3 regions of the Bradyrhizobium sp. 482_C4_N1_8 genome follow, and region 3 is predicted to be linked to each of the others. Evidence: predicted binding sites of a transcription regulator. Region 3 holds the regulator's gene; each other region holds the start of a gene.

Region 1 (7,900 bases), 170 kb from region 3:
GTAATAGTCCGACGCCAGCACCGAGCAGAGCCCCTTCGCGATCATGTCGGATGCCCGGGTCCAGCCGGTATGGCTGCCGCCGCGCACGACGTTCGGCGCACCGTAGACGATCGCATCGCCCGCGGCCGCGGCCGCTCGCGCGGTCTCCTCGCTGATCGGAAACTCCGCGATGTCAGCGCCCAGCTCGCGAAACTCCTGCCGCATCGCCGGCGTCGCATCGTCATGCGAGAGCATCCGCACCTCGGCCGCGCGGGCAGTTGCGGCAAGCCGCGACACGGAAGCCGGCACTTCACTGGCGCGCGAAAGCACACGCTCGACCAGCCGGTCGAATTCCTCGCCCGAGAGGCCGGTGCGCTCCACCATGCGGTTGCGCTTGCGCGGCTTGGCCATGTCGGCAACGGTGCCGTCCATGTGGTCGTTGAAGGCGAACAGGTCGACGCGGCCCTCGGCGAGCCACTGGCTTATCTCGGCCTCGGCCTCGAGATTGTAGGTCTCGTGCCGCAGGTGGAAACGGGTATCGGCGGCGAATTGCGGGCGCTGCCGCTCGATCGCCTCCATCAGGGCGCGCGCATTGCCGGCGCTGCGCAGGCCCGGCTCCCACGAACAGGTCGTGGCGTGAAAGACGGTGGTGATGCCGTTGCTGATCGCCTGGCGGTCACTGTCGGCGAGCGCGACGTCGATCGGGAAGTCGACGCCGGCGCGCGGCATCATCTGGCGCTCGAAGGCATCGCCATGCAGATCGACGATGCCGGGCAGCACCAGCAGGTTGCGCGCATCGATCGCCAGCCGCGCACGGCCGCGAGAGGCATCGACCTGCGCAATGTCCGCGCCGGACACCAGAATGGAAGTTTCGACGAGCTCGGAGCCGATCAGGGCCCGGCCGCCCTCAAGGAAGATGTCTGTCAAGCGACCGCGCTTCGTTTGCTGGCAGGGGAACGGGTGAGGGAGCTTGCCCGTGCTTCATATGCCGAGAGGAAATCTTCAATCCCGAGCTTGCGGAAATCGGGCAGTGCTTCACGCAATTTGTCGTGATCCCAGTCCCACCAGGCGAGTTGGGCCAGCCGTCCGGCGACGTCTTCCGAGAACCGCCGCCGCACGATGCGCGCCGGATTGCCGGCGACGATGGTGTAGGCCGGCACGTCCTTGGTGACGATGGCGCCCGCCGCGATCACCGCGCCGGTGCCGATGTTGCGGCCGGGCAGCACGATCGCGCCATGGCCGATCCAGACGTCGTGGCCGATATGAACGTGATGCTGGCGCCGCCAGTCGAAGAACTCGGTGTCGTCGCTCTCGCCTTCGAAGTAGGCGCTGGAACGATAGGTGAAATGCGCCTGCGTGGCGCGATGCATCGGATGATTGCCGGGATTGATGCGCGTCATCGCCGCGATCGAGCAGAATTTTCCGATCGTGGTGTAGGTGATCTGGGCGTCGTTCACGACATAGGAGTAATCGCCCATCGTGACTTCAGTGAGGATCGTGCGCGCACCGACCTCGGTATAGGTGCCGAGCCTGGTCTCATGCAGCTTCGCCGAAGGGTCGATGGTCGGTTGAACCGAGAGCGTTTTGCCGGCCATGCTACATCCGATAGGTCGAGGGCGGGCGTACCTCTTCGAGTGCCCTGATGACAACGTCATGACGATGCGATGACAGGGGAAGAGGTGTGTAGGATCGCCGCAGCGCGATCCGCGTGTCACACAAGTGTCAAGTGCCGGCGCTAGCGGTGGCAGCCAGCTACTCTGGAGCCCTCTATGCTGGTGGTTGAAGGTCTGACGTGCCGCTTCGGCGCAAAAGCCGCGGTGGACGACGCTTCGTTTCAAATCTCCCCCGGCGGCTTCGTCGGTGTGATCGGGCGCTCCGGCGCCGGCAAGTCGACCATGCTGCGCATGATCAATCGCCTGGCGACGCCGACGCAGGGCCGCATCCTGTTCGACGGCCTCGACGTCACCGCGTTGCGCGGCAAGGAATTGCGGCAGTGGCGGGCGCGCTCGGCGATGATTTTCCAGCAGTTCAACCTCGTCGGCCGGCTCGATGTGCTCACCAACGTGCTGATGGGGCGCCTCGCGACGATGCCGGCCTGGCGCTCGCTGACGCAGACCTGGCCCGAGCACGACAAGGCGCTGGCGATGTCGGCGCTCGAACAGTTCGATATCGCCTCACTCGCCGCCCAGCGCGCCGACCAGCTCTCCGGCGGCCAGCAGCAGCGTGTTGCGATCGCCCGCGCACTGGTGCAGCAGCCCGACATCATCCTCGCCGACGAGCCGATCGCCTCGCTCGACCCGCGCAACACCAAGATCGTGATGGATGCGCTGCTGCGCATCAACAAGCATTTCGGCATCACCGTGCTCTGCAACCTGCATTCGCTCGATCTGGCGCGCAGCTATTGCGATCGCCTGATCGGCATGGCGCAGGGGCGCGTGGTGTTCGACGGCGCGCCTGCCGAATTGACCGACGACGTCGCGCGCGAGCTCTACGATCTCGAAGCCTCCGACGTCATGGGCGGAATGCCCGTGCCGGTGCCTGAGGGTGTGCCGGCGCTCGGAACGGCCGCGGCTGCCTGAGCTGCGCCTGTAGTTGCCAATTTTTGCGTCAACCGACCCCAACCGATGAAGAGGGTATCATGATCACTCGCAGACTGGTTCTTGCCGGCGCCGCCGCGCTCGCGTTCACGACTTCGGCCTCCGCCGACGACTGGAAAGCCAAATACCCCGAACTGACCTTCGCGGTCATTCCGGCGGAAAACGCCTCGGGCGTGACCGAGCGCTGGGCGCCGTTCATGAACTATCTCTCCAAGGAATTGGGCGTGAAGGTCACGCTGCGCATCGCCAACGACTACGCCGCCGTCATCGAGGGCCAGCGCGCCGGCAACATTTATATCGCCAGCTACGGCTCGGCGTCATTCGCCCGCGCCCGCCTGACCGGCGTCAAGACCGATGCCTTCGCCAACGACATCAACGCCGACGGTTCGACCGGCTACTACTCTGTGTTCTTCGTCAAGGCGAGCAGCCCCTACAAGAGCGTCGACCAGCTCAAGGGCAAGAACCTCGGCCTCGTCGATCCGAACTCGACCTCCGGCAACAACGTGCCGCGCTTCGAGCTCGACAAGATGGGCATCACGGATGCCGACACCTATTTCAGCAAGGTCGTCTTCACCGGCAGCCACGAGAACGCGATCCTGGCGCTGGCGCAGGGCACGGTCGACGTTGCGGCCAACCAGTGGACCAGCGATGACGATTCCACGCTGGCGCAGATGCTGACCAAGGGCATGCTGAAGAATGCCGACGGCTCGCCGATGAAGAAGGACGATTTCCGCATCATCCACAAGTCGGCGCCGATCATCAACGGCCCCTACGCCTACAATTCCGACCTGCCGGAAGATGCCAAGGCGGCGATCGCCAAGGCGTTCTTCGACGCGCCGGCCAAGGACAAGGCGGCCTTCGATCGCCTCCAGGACGGCCAGAAGAAGGGTTTTCATCCCGCCACCACCAAGGACTGGGATGGCACGATCGAGCTGATCAAGTTCGTCGATGCACTGCGTAAGAAGAAGGCGTCCTGAGTTTCGGGACGATAGCACTGGAGCCGGGTCGATGGACCCGGCTCTTTCTCTTTGATCGACTACCTTCCCTGGCCAGATGACCGTCGCGGTTTCGATCCTCCCCGAGCAGCAGCTCGCCGTGCTCAACGCGGCCTATCGCCAGGCGGTCGCGCGCAAGCGGCTCCGACTCCTTTTGGGGCTGGTGATCTTTGCCGCAGCGCTGTTTCTTGCCGCGATCGGCGCGGAAGTGAACCTGCGCACCTTCTTTGCCCATTTCGGCAATTTCATCAGCTATTTCGACCGCATCCTCACGCTCGATAGCGGCCAGCGGGTCTGGACCGATGCCGGCGAGTGGCTGTGGGGCTGGCGCAAATGGCTGAAGATGCTGGGCGAGACGCTGCTGATCTCCTACGTCGGCACGCTGATCGGCGCGACCTTGGCCTTCGCCTTGAATTTCTTCGCGGCTGAGAACACCTCACCGTCGCCCTGGCTGCGCTTCGTGGTGCGTCGCCTGCTCGAATTCGCCCGCACCGTGCCGGGCATCGTCTTCGCGCTGATCTTCGTGATTGCCTTCGGGCTCGGGCCGATGGCCGGCGTGCTCGCGATCGCGATCCACTCCACCGGCGCGCTCGGCAAACTGTTCTCCGAGATCGTCGAGAATGCCGACATGAAGCCGGTCGAGGGCATCCGTTCGACCGGCGCGAGCTGGCTCTCCTGCATGCGCTTTGCGATCGTGCCGCAGGTGACGGCGGGGTATGCCAGCTACGCGCTGCTGCGCTTCGAGATCAACGTCCGTGAAGCCTCCGTCATGGGCTTCGTCGGCGCCGGCGGCATCGGCCAGGAGCTCGTCGTCGCCATCCGCAAGTTCTATTACTCCGACGTCAGTGCCATCCTGCTCACCATCATCATCACGGTCTTCATCATCGACATCACTACGGGCTGGCTACGCGGCCGTCTGTTCGGCAAGGAGGCACGGACGTGACGAGACCGCAGGAGGTCGACACGCGAGAGCTTCGCGCGCGCTACCCCGATGTGTTCGATCGCCCCGCCTCGGCGCGGCTCGCGATGCCGGCGATGATCGTCGCGGCGTTTGCGATCCTGGTTTACGGCCTCGTCGATCTCGACTTCTCGCCGTCGCGATTCTTCGCAGGGCTGAGCCAGCTCGGCTGGATCGGCCTGATGATGATCCCGCCCGATCCGGGCTCTTCGCTGCCGGTCTATCTGAAAGCGCTGGGTGAGACGCTGTCGATCGCGCTGCTCGGCACGACGCTCGCCGCGCTGTTCGCGCTTCCGGTCAGCCTGCTGGCCGCGCGCAACGTCATACCTTCGCAGATCCTGCGTTTTCCGGTCCGCCGTTTCCTGGATTCGATCCGCGGCGTCGACACCCTGATCTGGGCGCTGGTGTGGATTAACGTCGTCGGGCTTGGTCCGTTCGCCGGCGTGCTCGCCATCGCCGTGTCGGATTTCGGCGCGTTCGGCAAACTGTTCTCGGAGGCGATCGAGGGCGCCGACCAGAAGCAGGTCGAAGGCGTCCGCGCCTCCGGCGGCAGTGCTTTGCACGAAATCCGCTTCGGCCTGCTGCCGCAGGTGCTGCCCGTGATCGCCGGCCAGGTGCTCTATTTCATCGAATCCAACACGCGCTCGGCCACCATCATCGGCATCGTCGGCGCCGGCGGCATCGGCCTCCAACTCGCCGAGCAGATCCGCGTGCTGGAATGGCAGCGGGTGTCGTTCCTGATCCTGATGATTCTGGTCGCCGTCGCCGCGATCGATTTTATTTCGAGCAAGTTGCGGTTTGCGATCATTGGGCGGCGAGCTGTCGCCTGATCGCCGGCGCCGTAGGGTGGGCAAAGCGAAGCGTGCCCACCACTTCTGCTTAGATATCGGGGAGAGATGGTGGGCACGGCGCAAGTGCGCCTTTGCCCACCCTACGAGCCCTGCGTGGTCGCCCGCTCACCCGTTCTCCACCAGAAACTCCACCCGCTCCGCTGCAAAGCGCGAGTGCTTGGTCACCAGCGGCTTGCCGGCGAGATCGTGGTCGGTCGCGTCGACCACCAGGATCGGCCGTCCCAGCGGCAGATCGAGCCGCGCGGCATCGGTTGCGTCCACGATGCCGGCGGTGATCCGGGTCGCGCCGCGGCTGTAGTCGCGGACGCCGTAATGCTCGAGCAGTTTCGTCATCGAGCGCGTCGCGGCGAATACCTCACCCGCGCCCGGAAACAATTCCGCTGACAGCCAGGTGGTGGAGACGCAGATCGGCGTGCGGTCGGCGAGGCGGATCGCCTCGATCCGCACCAGCGGCGCGCCGGCCTTCAATCCCAGTTCGCGCGCCAGTTCGCGGGTCGCGACGTCGTCGGACGCCTCGATCAGCCGGCCATGCGGTTCGCGGCCGTCGGCGCCGACGATCTCGGAGAAGCGGGTGCGCGAGCGCAAGGGATAAGCGAGGCGCTGCGCCTCGACATAGGTTCCGCTGCCGCGTTCGGCGCGCACGATGCCGCGCTCGGCAAGTGCGGCCAGCGCGCGCCGCACGGTGTGGCGGTTCACGCGATAGGTCTCGGCGATCTCCATCTCGCCCGGCAGCTTGTCGCCGGCTGCAAAGCGGCCGTCGGCGATGCCGCGCTCGATGCCGTCGGCAACGAGGCGCCACAGCGCGACGCCCGAAGAGGCTGTGTCCTGCATGCTCATGTCGCCGAGAAGCCTACTTCAGAAATCACACGTTTGTCACGAAACAGTCATGGCGCTTCCGTATCAAGTTGTCTATTATCATAGACAACTTGGATTCGGCAAGTTCTGTCAAAAGCTCGGTGGATTGGGTGACCCAGCACAACAACCAGCAAGTCCAGCGCAAGGCCGCGATGGCCGTGCTGGCGCACGCGGAGGCGGGCGAGATCGCCGCTCGCCTCCGCGCTCTCGCCCTGCCGGCGCATCAGGAGCTACGCGCGCCGGAAAACGGTCTCGTCATGCTGCGCGGCCGGGTCGGCGGCGACGGCGCGCCGTTCAATCTCGGTGAAGCCACGGTGTCTCGCGCAGCGGTCCGGCTCGCGAGCGGCGAGGTCGGCTTCGGCTACACGCTGGGGCGCGATGGCGAAAAGGCGCGGCTGATCGCGCTCTGCGACGCGCTGGCGCAGTCCAGTGATTTCGGTGAGGCGGTGGAGCGTGACGTTATCGCGCCGTTGCGCGAGCAGCTTATGATCCAGCGCAAGCAGGCGGCGGCCGAGACCGCCGCGACGAAGGTTGATTTCTACACCATGGTGCGCGGTGAGGGGTGAGGCCATGACCACGATTGCGGAACTGCCGCCGGGTTTCGTCGACAAGGTCTTGTCGGCGCAATCGACCTTTCGTTCCGTGATGGACGCGATGGCGCGACCGGGCTCGGTCCAGCGCATCGTGCCGATGGCGGGAGCGCCCGCGCCAACGATGCGCGGCACTGCCGCGATCGCGCTGACGCTGTTCGATCACGACACGCCGCTCTGGCTCGATGAGCGGATGACGGAGCGATCGGACGTGGTGAAATGGCTCAAGTTCCACACCGGCGCGCCGGTGGTGCAGGACTCCTCGATCGCGAGTTTCGCGCTGATCAGTGACGGTGCGGCGCTGCCGTCGCTCGAGCGCTTCGCACTGGGCACGAACGAGTATCCGGATCGTTCGACCACGGTGATCCTTCAGGTCGAGAGCCTGAATTCGGGGCGCAGTTTCGAACTGCGTGGCCCCGGCATCGACGGTGTCGCGACGCTTCAGGCCTCGATCAGGCCTTTCGACCTGTTCGAACGGCTGCAGTTCAACGAGGCGCTGTTTCCGCGCGGCATCGATTTGGTGCTGGTCGCCGATGATGCCGTGGTTGCGATCCCGCGCACCACGCGTGTCGTGAACAAGGGAAGCTAGTCGCATGTATGTCGCAGTCAAAGGCGGCGAGCGCGCCATCGAGAACGCCCATCGCCTGCTCGCCAATGCGCGGCGTGGCGACCAGAGCATTTCCGAAGTCACGCTGGATCAGATCTCGGAGCAGCTTGGCCTCGCCGTGGACCGCGTCATGAGCGAAGGGTCGCTCTACGACCGCGAGCTCGCGGCGCTCGCGATCAAGCAGGCGCGCGGGGATCTGATCGAGGCGATCTTCCTGGTCCGCGCCTTCCGCGCCACCCTGCCGCGCTTCGGCGCCAGCGAGCCGGTCGACACCGGCGCGATGCGCGTGCAGCGGCGGGTGTCGGCGACCTTCAAGGATATTCCCGGCGGCCAGATCCTCGGGCCTACCTTCGACTACACGCACCGCCTGCTCGATCCCTCGCTTGGCCAGGGCTTCGTGCCTGAAGTGCCGGCGACGGCCGAAGCTTCGACGGCGCCCACGCCGCGTGTGACCGACATTCTGGGCCG
Region 2 (7,900 bases), 3.2 Mb from region 3:
CTGCTGCGCGGTGATGCTGCGCAGCCCACCGGACGCACCCGCCAGCGCCGGCGTTGAGGCCGTATCGACCGCACCTGAGGCCGCTTACCCCTCAATCTCTGCGATCGCGTTTAACCGACGTTAATGATGTCTTCTCGATATGGAACATCCCACTCCGTTGCACTCCCTGTTTGTGGATTGCCCGTAAGTGTTGATTAAGAAGGCCATATCCATATTCCAGCCTGCGATTGGCGGGCTGACCGGCAGCGGTAATCCCACCGGTTGCCCCGATCAAAAGACTTTAGGAATTGCTCTCTGCCGCCACGACGGCAATCAGGATGAAGGTCATGCTCCGCCGGGTAGTGCTCCGTTTCGCAAGAGACCGGAAGGCCAACATCGCCGTTATCTTCGCCCTCACGATGGTGCCGATCGTCTTTCTCCTGGGCATGACGCTCGACTACACGCAGGCCGTCCGCAAGCGGGAGCAATTGAACGCAGCCGCCGACGCGGCCGCGATCGCAGCCGTGCGGCCGGCGATGCTGACCCAGACCGACAAGACGGTCGTCCAGGCGACCGCCGCAGCCGTCTTTGCAGCGAAGGCGAATCTTCCCGGTCTGACGGCGACGCCGACGCCGACCATCACCGTCACGGATTCCGGCCTCGCACGAAGCATCACGGTTTCGTACACCGCGCAGTCCGTCAATAATTTCCCCAGCGTTCTCGGCAAGCAGACCTGGGACGTCTCTGGCTCCTCAACGGCGAAGGCGTCGAGTGCGCCCAACATGAATTTCTACCTGCTGCTGGACGACTCGCCGTCGATGGCGCTTGCCGCGACGCAGGCCGACATCACCAACATGATCGCGGCCACGAAGAACCAGCCCAGCTACGCGAAGAATTGCTCGTTCGCCTGCCATGAGGCGCGTCCCAACAACGCAACTGCCAGCTCGACGAACAAGGACAATCTCACCGTCGCACGCGCAAACAACATCACGCTGCGCATCGATCTCGTGACCAACGCCGTTACGCAATTGCTGAAGGGACCCTGGACGTGCCCGCAGGCGGGTGTGACGGGCGGCGTCATGCAGTGCATGTCGGCGCTCAACAACACGACCTACAAGGCCGCCATCTACACCTTCGACTACGCCCTCAACACGATTCAGGTGCTGACCACGCCGGACACCGCCGCCACGAAGATCAACAACATTCAGCTCCTGACGGTCGACCACCAGAACTGCCCCATTGTCGATAGCAAGGGCAACTGCACCTACACCACCGACTACGGCACGGATATCTCGGGCGGGCTCACGGGCGTCAACACCGTGATGCCTGCGCCAGGCACCGGCACCAATCAGGCGGGCGATACGCCGCAGGAAGTGGTCTTCCTCGTCACCGACGGCGTCGAGGACAAGCTCATCCCGAAGACGGGGGGCTCCTGCGACCCCAATGCCACCTATGCGCTTCCGACAGCCAACTCGACGACCTTGCGGTGCCAGCAACCGCTCGACACGACGGTCTGCACGACGATCAAGAACCGCGGCATTCGCATCGCGGTCCTCTACACCGAGTATCTGCAGCTGAGCGACAGCTGGTACACGAGCCGCATCTCGCAGTTCAACAATCCATCCTCGTCAACCGGCACGATCGCGACACGGCTGCAATCGTGCGCATCGCCCGGTCTGTATGCGAGCGTGCAGACAGGTGGCGACATTTCCGCTGCGCTGACCAACCTCTTCATCAAGGTTGCGTCCAGCACGGCCAGCCTCGTGCAGTAGGGAAGGCGCCATGACCCGACAGGTCACGACAACGAAAAGACGCCGCAACCGCTGCGCCGCCTTCGCCGGCGATAGCCGCGGAGCCACGGCCGTCGAATTCGCGCTCGTTGCCGCGCCGTTTCTCGCCCTCATCATCGCGCTCATCCAGACGTTTCTGGTTTTCTTTGCCCAGCAGATGCTTGAAACCGTGGTGCGCCAGTCGGCGCGTCTCGTCATGACGGGGCAGGTTCAGTCGGCGCAGATGAACCAGGCGGTTTTCAAGCAGAAGGTCTGCGATCAGATCGTGATCCTGTTCAATTGCAGCGGTCTGATGGTCGACATGCAGGTCGCAACGTCCTGGTCTTCCGCGAACACGGCGACGCCCACGCTGACCTTCGACGGCTCGGGCAATGTGACCAACAGCTGGCAATACAATCCGGGCGATTCCGGCGATATCGTCGTTCTCCGCGTCATGTATGTCTGGCCGGTCGTGCTCGGGCCGCTCGGCTTCAATCTCTCGAACCTTAGCAATGGCAACCGGCTGCTCATGTCGTCCGCCGCGTTCCAGAACGAGCCAGGAGCTACCTGATGATCTCCGCCCTGTCGTCTCGCGCTCGGCAGATGTTGACCGATGTACGCGCTGTTGCAGCGACGGAGTTCGCCATCGTGACGCCGTTCATGCTGGTGCTCTATGTCGGCGGCGTCGAGCTCGGGAACGGGCTCGCCATGAACGTCAAGGTCAGCGCGACTGCGCACAGCGTTGCCGACATGATCTCGCAGAACACGGCCGTCACGTCGACCCAGATGGACGGCATTCTCGCTGCGGCGAGCTCCATCATGGCTCCCTATCCCATCAAGAACGGCAGCACCTCGCTGATGACGATCACGGTCTCCGAGGTCTCGACCGACAGCAATGGCAACGCGACGGTGCAATGGAGCAAGTCGACCAGTACGTCGGGGGCGAGGGCCGCCGGTCAGCAGATGACCTTGTCGTCCTTTACCGCGCCGGGCGGCACCAGCAATGCCAACATCTCGCTCATTCTGAGCGAGGTGTCCTACGACTACGCGCCCAACCTCGGCTTCACGATCGCCGGCACGGTGAAGCTGTCCGACAGCTATTACCTGTTCCCCCGCTGCTCGACGAACACCCCCGCCACGTCGAGTTTTCCCTATTACGACGTGAAATATCCGGCGGCGAAGACCTGCACCTGCGTGCAGCACTTGCAGCAGAAGACCTGTTAGTTTCACGGAACGCGGTCCGAAAGAAGCCGGATGCCGCTGAGGCACGCTTCCGTCCCGATTTCCTCCCGGCCCCTGTGCGCAATTGCGCACCGGGCCGGATGACATTGGAGTAAACGCTTACGCCGCCACAGTGGCGCGGTCGAGCGCTGCGATCAGCTTTGCCGCGATGGGATGGTCGGACCGCGGATTCTGGCCGGTGATCAGCTCGCGGTCCTCGACGACGTAAGGCTCGAAGTCGACGGCGCTTCGGCTGACCTCGGCACCCGCAGCTCCCAGCGCGTCCGGCATGGTGAAGTAGATCTTGCCGTGCAGGAACTGCTCCTCGATCGGTATCTCTTCCGAGGCGGTGAACACCGTCATCTTATATCCCGCATATTGCCAGCCCTTGCCCAGCTCCGCGACCTTGGCCTTGTCGCCGGCGATCAGGGCGGCGCGATAGGCCTTGGCGTCGGGCAGGGCGGCCAGAGTTGCGATCGGTCCGTGGCAGAGCAGCGCCGTGATCTTCTTCCGTTCGTGGAAATATCGCAGAATCTTGCCGAGCTCGGGATCCTGCATGAGGTCGACGACCGGGCCCTGCCCGCCGGGGACAAAAACGGCGGCGTATTGATCCAGTCCTCCGTCCACGATCGCGCGCAACGTATGGACGTTGGTCATCGCCGGGTCCTTGTCGAAGAAGTCGCGTCCCCGCCGGTAGGCCTTCTCGTCGCCGTCAAAATGGGCCGCATGATCGGAGGCCGGATCGATGTACGGTTGCTTGCCGTTCGGCGTCGCCAGCACCACCTCGTAGCCGGCATCGATCACGGCCATCGCCGGCACGACGGTTTCATTGAGGTATTGGCCGGTCGGTCCGGTGCCGCCGCCCTGGATCTCGATACGGGTGGCATTGGAGCCGACAACGAGCACTTTTCCTTTGGACATGGTGTCTCCTGCGATTTGCTTGATCGTCTTGCGGTTAGAACTTCATAACAATCCGGCCGACGCGAACGGCAACCTGACGCGACGACCGTTCTGGCGTTTCAAGCAACGACTGGAGCAGATCGGGCGGAGCACGCCGCTTCGCTCCGCAAGCTCGCCCCGAAGGCTCCTGCGGAGGGAATAATCTGTCGCTGCCGAAGAAGTAAGCGGCTTCGCTGATGGCGCGCAAGCCAGCCTCCCAACGTCATTCCGCGCGCAATTTAGGGGATGCGGCGTAGTCTGACCATGTGGCGCGATCGGCCTGGAGCGGATGCATCGTGCGATTTTGCAATGATGCCATCATGCTCCTGTTTTGCCCGACGAGTCAAGTTTACTTCGGTAAAACGTAAGTCATTGATCCGCCGCGCGCCGGCTACTGTGCATGGGGTTGTTTTCGCAGTTTTTGTTTGGAGCAGCCCGCGCGGGGTGCTTTACGCGCTCTCCGTCTCCCGGTGCACGTCGTGCACCACGAGGCCCATGCCTTCGTCCGGCATCTTGATCCAGTCGCGGCGCTTCAGCGTGCGCTTGGTGTCCTCGTAGCCGCTCGTCCAGTGCTCGCGCATCGAGGTGCCCGAGAACTCATGGTCCTTGGCGTCGCCCTCATAGGCCTTCTGCTGGTAGATCAGGTGCAGGATCGCGATCTCCGGCATGCGGCGCAGGCTCGACTTGAGCTGGCGATCCTCGTCGGAGAGTTGCTCGTCCGGGACTTTCGCCAGGGCCTTGTAGAGCAGAACCTTGAGGTTGTGCGTGCGGCGGTAGACGTCGGTGTTGTGGCGCGTGCGCGAGGAATACATGATGTCCTTGTGGCGGGCCATCACGTCCTGGATCGAGCGCGGCAGCACACCCCGTGCGCTGAACAGGTCGACCTGGAACACCAGCGAGTTGAGCGCATCCTCCTGGTCGAGCAGATGCTGGAGCGGCGTGTTGGAGACGATGCCGCCGTCCCAGAAATGATCGGTGCCGATCCGCACCATCGGCAGCGCCGGGGGCAGGGCGCCGGAGGCCATGATGTGCTCCGGCTCGATCTCGTCATGGGAGTTGTCGAAATAGATGAAGTTGCCCGAGAGCACGTTGACCGCGCCGACCGCGAAACGGACCTTCTTCTCGTTGATGAGGTCGAAGTCGACGAGCTCCAGCAGGCTCTCCTTCAGCGGCATCGTGTCGTAATAGCTGGTGGCGGTGCGCGCGCCGACCGGGCTGAACCAGGGATTGACCTGGTGCGGGGTGAAGAAGCCGGGCTGGCCCATCGCCGACGTCATCCACGCACTGGTGAGATTGCGCCACTGGCGGAAGATGTCGCCGTCGGGCGTGTAATGCCAGATCTTGCGATTGGTGATGCGCTCCCAGAAGATGCGCAGCGCCTCCAGCCGCTTCTCCGGCTTGTTGCCGGCGATGATGGCGGAGTTGATTGCACCGATCGAGACACCGCAGACCCAGTCGGGCTCGATGCCGGCTTCGTGCAGCGCCTGGTAGACGCCGGCCTGGTAGGCGCCGAGCGCGCCGCCACCTTGCAGCACCAGCGCGACGCGGTCGCAGCGTTCGGGGCGCCAGCCCCGTGCGGGAGGCTGATGCGTCTGATGAGCCGGTTGCGACGTGCGGGCGTCCATGGGTGCCTCCTAGCGTGGACCAAACGATTGCGTCCGGCAGTGACGGCGTGATGACAATTTCAGCGCCGATGCGTCGTCTGCATGCAGGCCGACCGCAGCGGAAATGGCGGGAGGTCGTGCGCCTGACGGAAATCCTTCACATCGCAGTCAATGACGGCGGCTAGCAATTTGCGGTCCAGGCCTGACGCCGCCGGGCGGGCACCACACACAGGAGATCAGGATGCGCAGGGAAGACGTGCTGAGACTTCCGTCCATGCCGGCGGCGGGGCCGAGCTATCCGGCCGGGCCCTATCGCTTCGTCAACCGCGAATTCCTCGTCATCACCTACGAGACCGATCCGGAGCTGATCCGCGCCGGCCTGCCTGAGCCGCTGGAGCCGATCGACCAGCCGATCGTGCACTACGAATGGATCAAGATGCCGGACTCCTCCGGCTTCGGCAGCTACACCGAATCCGGCCTCGTCATCCCCGCGCGCCTCAACGGCGAGGAGGTCAATTTCGTCTCGCAGATGTATCTGGATGATGATCCGCCGATCGCGGCGGGCCGCGAGATCTGGGGCTTTCCCAAGAAATATGCCCATCCGAAACTCGAGATCGTCAAGGACACGCTGACTGGCACGCTGGAATATGCCGGTCAGCTCGTCGCCATGGGCACGATGGGCTACAAGCACGAGAGCATGGCCGGCAACGGCGATCACACCCGTGCGACGCTGTCGAAGACGCAGATCAATCTGAAGATGATCCCGGGCGTCGACGGCCGTCTCGAAGTTTGCCAACTCGTCGCGATCAACCTCATCGACATCGTGCCGAAGGGCTCCTGGATGGGGCCCGGCCGGCTGCATCTGGTGCCGCATGTCAACGCGCCGGTCGCGGATTTCCCGGTCCGCCGCTGCCTGGGCGCGCACCACTACATCGCCGATCTCACGCTGCCGTTCGGCCGCGTCGTGCACGACTACGTCAAGGAGGCCGAGGCGATGGCCGCGACGGGGCTCGCTGCAGAGTAGGGCGGCACCATCATCAAACTGTAACAAAGCCGTAATTGAGTACCCGCGAGAAGTCCGGAAGATGCCGTCAGCCATCTTCCGGAAGCGGGGCATTTGTTGACGGTTGGGGTTGGCCATGGCTGAGCCGGCGAAGCTTGTCAGCACGATATCGGACACCGTGCCCGTCATTCCCGGCCTGGTCTGGGCGTTCCGGCTGCACGGCGACGGCAGTGCCGAGGCGCTGCCGATCGACCAGCCGATCGAGTTCAGCCATGACGGCCGGCTCTGGCTGCATTTCAACCTGACCGATACGCGCGCACGGCCCTGGATCGCGGCGTCACAGCTGCCGCCGCTCGCGCGTGACCTCCTGCTGTCCAACGACACTTTCCAGCAGCTTCACGTCATCGACCATTGCGTCTACGGCGTCTTCTCCGATCTCGTGCGCGACATCGACAGCGCGACGGAGGAGACCGCGTTCCTGCGTTTCGCCATGACCGAGCATCTTCTCGTCAGCGGCCGGCATCAGGCGCTGTGCTCGGCCGATGCGACGCGCCGCGTGCTCGAAGGCGGCTACCGCGTCGACAACGTCGCCCATCTCCTGGAAAAGATCGTCGACGAGGTCGCCGATACGCTGGACCGGATGGCGGACAAGCTCGGCCAGGAGATCGACGACATCGAGGAACGGATTTTGGCCGACGACGCCAAGCCGGAGATGCGCCGCAATCTCGGCCGGCTGCGCCGGACCTGCGTCAGGTTGCATCGCCAGCTCACCGGCCTGCGCGTGCTGTTCCACCGCCTCGATCAGAAGAACACCGATCATCTCGCGCCGGCCTTGCGCATTCACGCCGGCAAGCTGGCGCAGCGGCTGGACGGGCTCGATCACGACATCGTCGAGCTCCGCGAACGCAGCCGCCTGCTCGAGGAGGAGCTGCGCTTCAAGAACGAGGAGGAGAGCAACCACCACCTCCACACGCTCTCCATCGTGACCTCGCTGCTGCTGCCGCCGACCCTGATCACCGGCATCTTCGGCATGAACACCAAGGGCCTGCCGCTCACCGACGTCGAGAGCGGATTTCTCTGGGCGGCGCTCCTGATGGCCTCGTCGGTCGGCGCGGCCTATCTGTTCATGCGGCGCACGGGTATCTTCAGGTAGCGTACGCAGCCGGTATCAGCCGTGATCGGGACGTCCCACAGATTTCCGCTGCGAAATGCGGCCGCGATCGTGCTGGCCTCGACGGTGGCGAGCACCGGCGCGCTCGCCGGCGCCAAGGACGAAAGCGCGGCCGAATGGCTGGCGCCGAAATGGTTCAACGAATGGCATGACGGGCTTGCCAACAAGGGCCTGAACTTCGGCGCCACCTATATCGCCGACAACATCGCCAACG
Region 3 (7,900 bases):
AGCGAACGCGCCTCGACCCAGGCGTCGTCTTCGGCGACAGCATGCACCTCCGCGCCTTCGGGCGCATCGCCGGGATGCAAATCGGCCTGACGCGCGCGCTCGGGCGCCTTCGGCAGGAACTGCATCAGCATGCCGCCGGCGCGCCAGCGATGCTTGCCGCCGTCGTTCGAGCGCCACTCCTCGCCGACGGCTAGACGCACGCGCGTCGGGATCTGCTCGGAGCGCAGGAAGTATTCGTGGGCGGCATCTTCCAGGCTGCCACCGTCGAGCGCGACCAGACCCTGGTAGCGGCTCATGTCGGGACCCTGGTCGATGGTCATGGCGAGATGACCGTTACCGAGGAGCGTGCCGGAATCTTTTGTCTCGCCGAGGCGCTCGGCATCGTAGCGCGCATAGGCGCGCAGGCGATCCGGCGCCATGTAGTCGACGACCAGGAACGACACCGGACCGTCGGTCTGGGCCTGGAGGATGAAGCGGCCCTCGAACTTCAGCGCCGAGCCGAGCAGCGTCGTCAGCACGATGGCCTCGCCGAGCAGCTTGCCCACGGCAGCGGGATAATCGTGCTTGGTCAGGATCTCGTCGAGCGCGGGACCAAGCCGCACCAGGCGACCGCGCACGTCGAGTGCGTCGACCTCGTAAGGCAGCACGGCGTCATCGATGGGAACCGCTGATGGCGCGCGAACCGGGCCTTCAGGCCCGGTTTTCATGTCAGGGGATTGGGAAACCATGGCGCTTTATCTGGGGTCGATGGAGGAAAATGGAAGAGGGCGCGGAACGCTCCCCGGCATGCAGAAAAGATCGCACGAAAGCACGACAAACTCAGGGTCGTCCCGGGGGTGCGCAAAGCGCGAGCCCGGGACCCATAACCACAGGATTGCAATGTAACCGGCGACGACCACTCCGCGTCCTCGCCAAACAACTTCCTGTGGTTAAGGGTCCCGGATCGGCGCGCCGCTGTGCGGCGCTGGTCCGGGACGACAGCGGTGGATGCGGCCGCCAGCGCGGCCACCCGCTCCACCGTCGCGTTACTTCACCGCGTCAAAGCACCAGGCCAGAATGCCCTTCTGCGCATGCAGGCGGTTTTCGGCCTCGTCGAACACGACCGATTGCGGGCCGTCGATCACTTCGTCCGTGACTTCCTCGCCGCGATGGGCGGGCAGGCAATGCATGAACAGCGCATCGGGCTTGGCCAGCGACATCAGCTTCGAATTGACCTGATAGGGCTTGAGCACGTTGTGACGGTGCTCGCCTTCCTTGTCGCCCATCGACACCCAAGTGTCGGTGACGACGCAGTCGGCCCCCTTCACGGCAGCCTCGGGATCGGTGCCGAGCACGATCGGCGCGCCGGTGGCCTTGATGAAGTCCCGCATCACCTTTTTCGGCGCAAGCTCCGGCGGCGTCGCGACATTGAGCTTGAACTTGAAACGCTCGGCGGCATGCGCCCAGGACGCCAGCACGTTGTTGTCGTCGCCGGTCCAGGCCACCGTCCTGCCCTCGATCGGGCCGCGATGCTCTTCGTAGGTCATGAGGTCGGCCATCACCTGGCAAGGGTGCGAGCGCCGTGTCAGGCCGTTGATGACGGGCACCGTCGCATATTCCGCCAGCTCCAGCAGGGCCTCGTGATTGAGGATGCGGATCATGATGGCGTCGACATAGCGCGACAGCACGCGCGCCGTGTCGGCGATGGTCTCGCCGCGGCCGAGCTGCATCTCGGCGCCGGTCAGCATGATCGGCTCGCCACCGAGCTGGCGCATGGCGACGTCGAACGAGACGCGGGTGCGGGTGGACGGACGCTCGAAGATCATCGCCAGCGTCTTGCCTTCCAGCGGCTTCACCGGCTGGTGCGCTTTCTGCTTCGCCTTCATGGCGGAGGAGGCCGCGAGCATGCTCTTGAGCTCCGACAACGGGAGCTCGTTGATATCCAGAAAGTGCTTCGGGGACTTGCTCATCAGCTCGCCGCCCGCTTGGTCTGACTGGACGAGATCGCGGCGCAGGCGCGCTCGAGCCGCCCGACGCTGTCCTCGATTTCGGCTTCGGTGACGATCAAGGGCGGCAGGAAGCGCACGACATTGTCGCCGGCGCCGACCGTGAGCAATTTTTCGTTGCGCAACGCCGCGCCAAGATCGCCGGATGGCACCACGGCCTTGATGCCGATCAGAAGGCCTTCGCCGCGCACTTCGCTGACGATGTCGGGATAACGATCGATCACGGAGGCGAGCTTCTGCTTGAGCAGCAGCGACATCTTCTGCACGTGGTCGAAGAAGCCGGGCTTGAGCATGACGTCGAGCACGGCATTGGCAGCCGAGATCGCGAGGGGATTGCCGCCGAAGGTCGAGCCGTGCGAGCCGGGCCCCATGCCGGCAGCCGCGTCCGCGGTCGCCAGCACCGCGCCGATCGGGAAGCCACCACCGAGCGCCTTGGCCAGCGACATCACGTCAGGCGTGACGCCGGTGCGGCGATGCGCGAACAGATCGCCGGTGCGGCCCATGCCAGTCTGCACCTCGTCGAACGCGAGCAGCAGGCCCTTCTCATCGCAGAGCTGGCGCAACGCCTTCAGGAAGGCGGGCGTTGCCGAACGCACGCCGCCCTCGCCCTGGATCGGCTCGATCAGGATGCCGGCGGTCTGCGGACCGATCGCCTTCTTGACGGCTTCGATATCGCCATGCGGGACCTGGTCGAAGCCGTCCATCGGCGGGCCAAACCCTTCGAGATATTTTGCCGAACCGGTCGCGGCGAGCGTTGCCAGCGTGCGGCCGTGGAAGGCGCCTTCGAAGGTGATGATGCGGTAACGTTCCGGATGACCCTTGGAGAAGTGATGATGGCGGACCAGCTTGATCACACCTTCCAGCGCTTCGGCGCCGGAATTGCAGAAGAACACGAAGTCCGCGAAGCTTTCGTTGCACAGACGCGCGGCGAGCTTCTCGCCGTCCGGGCTCTGGAACAGGTTCGACATGTGCCAGAGTTTGGTGGCCTGCTCTTGCAACGCCTTGACCAACGCAGGATGAGCATGGCCGAGCGCATTCACCGCCACACCCGAGGTGAAATCGAGATAGCGATCGCCATTGGTCGCAATCAGCCAGCAGCCTTCACCGCGCTCGAAACCGAGGTCGGACCTGGCGAAAACGGGGAGCAAATGCGGCGCTGCGCTGTTAGTCATGACGATCACTTGAATGTTGCGGACGGTGTGAGCGTGCATTGCGCAACGCACCATTGACCGGCCCGGAAAACGAAACGTGCCGCCTTTTAAGGGCGGCACGCCTGACTATCTTATGCCTGGTGAAACCGGTGTCAATGCCGCCCGGAAAGCCTCGCGAAACGCAGAATCCGTAGTCTTGCGGTGGCGATTTTGCGTATTTCCGCCACGGAACATGTGGAAGCGAGTCGGCGGACTCTTGCGCGTGAGTCACGCCATATTGTAGCGTTTGGCTTGTCAGATACGACATCTCGTGCAGCAGTTCTGATCCTCTAAGTCCTCATGTACCGGCGTAAGCGTTCGGGCGCATCTGGTGCGCCCGGCGAGCCTTAAGGGATTCTGGCGGCACGGGTTTTTCGAAGCTTAGGCATTCGCCGTGCGGCCGCCAGGATGGCAGGCGCCGGCGAAGGAAAGGGTGCAATGACCGTTTTGACCTGGTCGGATGATCGCGTCGAGCAGCTGAAAAAGCTCTGGGAGGCCGGACTTTCGGCCAGCCAGATCGCCGCTGAACTCGGCAATGTGACCCGCAATGCCGTAATCGGCAAAGTGCACCGGCTCGGCCTGTCGGGCCGCGCCAAGAGCCCTTCATCGGCAGCGCCGCGGCCGCGCAAGGCGCGCCCCGCCCAGCACATGATGCGGGTGACACGCCCGATCGCGCGCGGCAACACCGCGCTGGCGCAGGCCTTCGAAGTCGAGGTCGAGGCCGAACCGGTCACCTACGACAACGTCGTGCCGATGAGCCAGCGGCTGTCGCTGCTGGAGCTGAACGAGGCCACCTGCCACTGGCCGGTCGGCGATCCCTCGAGCCCGGATTTCTTCTTCTGCGGCGGCAAGGCGCTCTCCGGCCTGCCCTACTGCGCCCAGCACTCGCGCGTGGCGTATCAGCCCGCGGCCGATCGCCGGCGCGCGCCGGCGAAGCCGGGTCCGCGCTGAAGTCGTTCTGAGCTCAGAAAGGAGCCGTCACACGATGGCGGCTCAACAAATCCGATGTCGTCCCGGACAAGCGCGCCTCGAGCGCGCGCAGATCCGGGACCCTTAACCACCGCAAGATGTGGCTACGGGGACTCGGAGTTACCTTTTCACAAAATAACCGCTCGCTGTGGGTGTCCCGGACCCGCGCTTGCGCTTGTCCGGGACGACACCGAGAGTGTGGCCGCAGCTCACCGAGCTACGCCTGCTCCGCCTTCGCAAAGCGATCGTCCAGTGCGTAGCCCGCGCCGCGGACGGTGCGGATCGGGTCCTGCTCGCGGCCGAGATTGAGCAGCTTGCGCAGGCGGCCGATATGGACGTCGACGGTGCGCTCGTCGATGTAGATGTCACGGCCCCAGACGCTGTCGAGCAGCTGCTCGCGCGAGAACACGCGGCCGGGATGCTCCAGGAAGAACTCCAGCAGGCGATATTCGGTCGGACCGAGATCGATCGGCCGGCCCGAGCGCGCCACGCGGCGCTTGTCGCGGTCGAGCTCGATGTCGCCATAGGCGAGCACGGTGGCGAGCCGCTCGGGGCTGGCGCGCCTGAGCAGGCCCTTCACGCGTGCCAGCAGCTCCGGCACCGAGAACGGCTTGACGATGTAGTCGTCGGCGCCGGTCGCAAGGCCCCGCACCCGCTCGCTCTCCTCGCCGCGCGCGGTGAGCATGATGATCGGGAGCTGCTTGGTCTCGGGCCGGGTGCGCAGCCGCCGGCACAGCTCGATGCCGGAGAGGCCCGGCAGCATCCAGTCGAGCACGATCAAATCGGGGATGTGCTCCTTGAGGCGGGTGTCGGCGTCGTCGCCGCGCATCACCGTCTCGACGTCATAGCCGTCGCCTTCGAGGTTGTAGCGGAGAAGCTCGGTGAGAGCTTCCTCGTCCTCAACCACCATAATGCGTGCGCCCATGGTGTTCGTCGCTCCTTAAGTGTTCGGGACCGTCGTGGCGAAGGTCGTCATGTCGCCCTTCGGCCGCTTGTCGGTGATCGCCTGGCCCTCGATCATGTAGAACACGGTCTCGGCGATGTTGGTGGCGTGGTCACCGATGCGCTCGATGTTCTTGGCGCAGAACATCAGATGGATGCAGAACGAGATGTTGCGCGGATCCTCCATCATGTAGGTGAGGAGCTCGCGGAACAGCGAGGTGCAGATGGCGTCGACTTCCTCGTCGCCCTTCCACACCGCCATCGCCGCCGGCAGATCGTGCGCGGCATAGGCATCCAGCACCGACTTGACTTGTTGCTGCACGAGGTCGGTCATGTGCTCCAGACCGCGGAACAGCTTGAGCGGATGGAAATCCGTCTCCAGCGCCGCGACGCGCTTGCCCATGTTCTTGGCGAGGTCGCCGATCCGCTCGAGATCGGTCGCGACGCGCATGGCGCCGACGATCTCGCGCAGATCCACCGCCATCGGCTGGCGGCGCGCGATGGTGAGAACGGCGCGCTCCTCGATCTTCTTCTGGAGCGCGTCGAGCTCGGCGTCGATGGTCACGACGCGCTGGCCGAGCGCGACGTCGCGGCGGATAAGCGCGTCGACGGAATCGACGATCATGCGCTCGGCGATGCCGCCCATCTCGGCGACCAGGCGCGTGAGCTCCTGGAGGTCGGTGTCGAAGGCCTTTGCGGTATGTTCAGAACCCATGTTCCGTCTCCTCAGCCGAACCGGCCGGTGATGTAATCCTGCGTGCGCCGGTCGGTCGGCGACGTGAAGATCTTGCTGGTGTCGTCGAACTCGATCAGCTCGCCGAGATACATGAAGGCGGTCTTGTCGGAGACGCGCGCCGCCTGCTGCATGTTGTGGGTGACGATCGCGATCGTGTAGTTCTCGGACAGCTCCTGGATCAGCTCCTCGACCTTGGCGGTCGAGATCGGGTCGAGCGCCGAGCAGGGCTCGTCGAACAAGATCACCTCGGGCCGCACCGCGACCGTGCGGGCGATGCAGAGGCGCTGCTGCTGGCCGCCGGAGAGCGACAGGCCGGAGGCGTTGAGCTTGTCCTTGACCTCGTTCCACAGCGCGCCACCGCGCAGCGCCTTCTCGACGCGGTCGTCCATCTCGGACTTCGAGATCTTCTCGTAAAGGCGGATGCCGAAGGCGATGTTCTCGTAGATCGTCATCGGGAACGGCGTCGGCTTCTGGAACACCATGCCGACGCGGGCGCGCAGCAAATTGAGGTCCAGCTTGGGGTCGAGGACGTTGGTCTGGTCGAGCATGAGCTGACCGGTGACGCGCTGGCCCGGATAGAGGTCGTACATCCGATTGAAGATGCGCAGCAGGGTCGACTTGCCGCAGCCCGACGGGCCGATGAACGCCGTGACGCGGTTGGTGCCGAGCGCCAGATTGATGTTCTTCAGCGCGTGGTGCTCGCCGTAATAGAAATTGAGGTTGCGCACCGTCACCTTGGCCGGAGCTTCGGGCAGCACCGGCGCCTGGGGCAAACCACCGGCCGCGCTCATCGATACGGAAAGATCACTCATTTTGCGGTCCTCTCGGCGCTCAGAATGCGCGCGCCAATATTCAGGGCAAGAACGGTCAGGGTGATGAGCAGCGCGCCGCTCCAGGCGAGCTGCTTCCAGTAGGCGTAGGGGCTCTGCACGAAATTATTGATGGTGACCGGCAGGTTCGCCATCGTCTTGTTCAGACCCAGGCTGAAGAACTGGTTCGACAGCGCGGTGAAGAGCAGCGGCGCGGTCTCGCCGGCGACGCGGGCGGTGGCCAGCATCACGCCGGTGATGAGGCCCGAGCGCGCCGCGCGATAGGCGATGCGCTTGATCACCAGCGAGCGCGGCAGGCCGAGCGCCGAGGCCGCCTCACGCAGTGCGTTCGGCACCAGCAGCAGCATGTCCTCGGTCGTGCGCAGCACCACCGGGATGACGATCACCGCAAGCGCGAGGCAGCCGGCAATCGCCGAGAAGCCGCGCATCGGCACCACCACCGCACCATAGATGAACAGGCCGATGATGATCGAGGGCGCCGAGAGCAGGATGTCGTTGATGAAGCGGATCACCGAGGTCAGGCGGTCGTTGCGGCCGTACTCGGCGAGATAGGTGCCGGCGAACAGACCGAGCGGCGCGCCGATGCCGACGCCGAGCACGGTCATGATGATCGAACCCACGATGGCGTTGCGCAGGCCGCCCTCGGTCGAGCCCGGAGGCGGCGTGTCCGCAACGAAGAGCTCCAGGTTCAGGCCGGCAATGCCGTTGTAGAGCAGCGTCATCAGGATCAGCGCGAGCCATGTGACGCCGAAGGCAGCGGCAGCCAGGCAGAGCACACGGATGACGATGTCCATGCGGCGGCGGCGTGCGTAGATCGGGTTCATGTTACTTCCCCGCCTTCTTTTCAAGACGCATCAGCATCAACCGTGCAGCCGCGAGCACGAAGAATGTCAGCACGAACAGCAGCAGGCCGAGCAGGATCAGGCCGGACTGGTGCAGGCCGTCGCTCTCGGCGAACTCCGATGCGATCGCCGCCGAGATCGTGGTGCCCGGGGCAAAGATCGACGACGAGATGCGGAACGAGTTGCCGATGATGAAGGTCACCGCCATGGTCTCGCCGAGCGCGCGGCCGAGCGCCAGCATGACACCGCCGATGACGCCGACGCGGGTGTAGGGGATCACCACGCTGCGCACGACTTCCCAGGTGGTGCAGCCGACGCCGTAGGCGGCTTCCTTGAGCACCGGCGGGACCGTCTTGAACACGTCGACCGAGATCGAGGTGATGAAGGGCAGCACCATGATGGCGAG

What was found. Region 3 encodes PhoB, which activates phosphate uptake and scavenging genes when phosphate is short. Its sites were predicted from a motif close to TGTCATNNANCTGTCAT; they were not measured.
Region 1: phnC (phosphonate ABC transporter ATP-binding protein) is a predicted target of PhoB. The motif match lies at 1,633-1,649, and genes of this name have one in related genera.
Region 2: AB7Z56_RS26280 (acetoacetate decarboxylase) is a predicted target of PhoB. The motif match lies at 5,573-5,589, and genes of this name have one in related genera.

Annotation. Positions count from the first base shown of each region.
Region 1 covers NZ_CP197231.1:8,505,028-8,512,927, reverse strand. Annotated here, with positions in the region: gene AB7Z56_RS40400 (alpha-D-ribose 1-methylphosphonate 5-triphosphate diphosphatase) at 1-906, opposite strand, end outside; gene AB7Z56_RS40395 (chloramphenicol acetyltransferase) at 903-1,574, opposite strand; gene phnC (phosphonate ABC transporter ATP-binding protein) at 1,749-2,558, shown strand; gene phnD (phosphonate ABC transporter substrate-binding protein) at 2,618-3,553, shown strand; gene phnE (phosphonate ABC transporter, permease protein PhnE) at 3,630-4,514, shown strand; gene phnE (phosphonate ABC transporter, permease protein PhnE) at 4,511-5,359, shown strand; gene phnF (phosphonate metabolism transcriptional regulator PhnF) at 5,486-6,217, opposite strand; gene phnG (phosphonate C-P lyase system protein PhnG) at 6,337-6,801, shown strand; gene phnH (phosphonate C-P lyase system protein PhnH) at 6,806-7,414, shown strand; gene AB7Z56_RS40355 (carbon-phosphorus lyase complex subunit PhnI) at 7,419-7,900, shown strand, end outside.
Region 2 covers NZ_CP197231.1:5,421,914-5,429,813, reverse strand. Annotated here, with positions in the region: gene AB7Z56_RS26305 (TadE/TadG family type IV pilus assembly protein) at 327-1,751, shown strand; gene AB7Z56_RS26300 (TadE/TadG family type IV pilus assembly protein) at 1,762-2,319, shown strand; gene AB7Z56_RS26295 (TadE/TadG family type IV pilus assembly protein) at 2,319-2,972, shown strand; gene AB7Z56_RS26290 (type 1 glutamine amidotransferase domain-containing protein) at 3,090-3,890, opposite strand; gene AB7Z56_RS26285 (patatin-like phospholipase family protein) at 4,358-5,533, opposite strand; gene AB7Z56_RS26280 (acetoacetate decarboxylase) at 5,754-6,536, shown strand; gene AB7Z56_RS26275 (transporter) at 6,652-7,668, shown strand; partial or broken gene AB7Z56_RS26270 (carbohydrate porin) at 7,690-7,900, shown strand, end outside.
Region 3 covers NZ_CP197231.1:8,670,825-8,678,724, forward strand. Annotated here, with positions in the region: gene AB7Z56_RS41145 (Hsp33 family molecular chaperone) at 1-728, opposite strand, end outside; gene argF (ornithine carbamoyltransferase) at 1,026-1,949, opposite strand; gene AB7Z56_RS41155 (aspartate aminotransferase family protein) at 1,949-3,157, opposite strand; gene AB7Z56_RS41160 (GcrA family cell cycle regulator) at 3,614-4,126, shown strand; gene phoB (phosphate regulon transcriptional regulator PhoB) at 4,362-5,069, opposite strand; gene phoU (phosphate signaling complex protein PhoU) at 5,085-5,801, opposite strand; gene pstB (phosphate ABC transporter ATP-binding protein PstB) at 5,813-6,634, opposite strand; gene pstA (phosphate ABC transporter permease PstA) at 6,631-7,476, opposite strand; gene pstC (phosphate ABC transporter permease subunit PstC) at 7,478-7,900, opposite strand, start outside.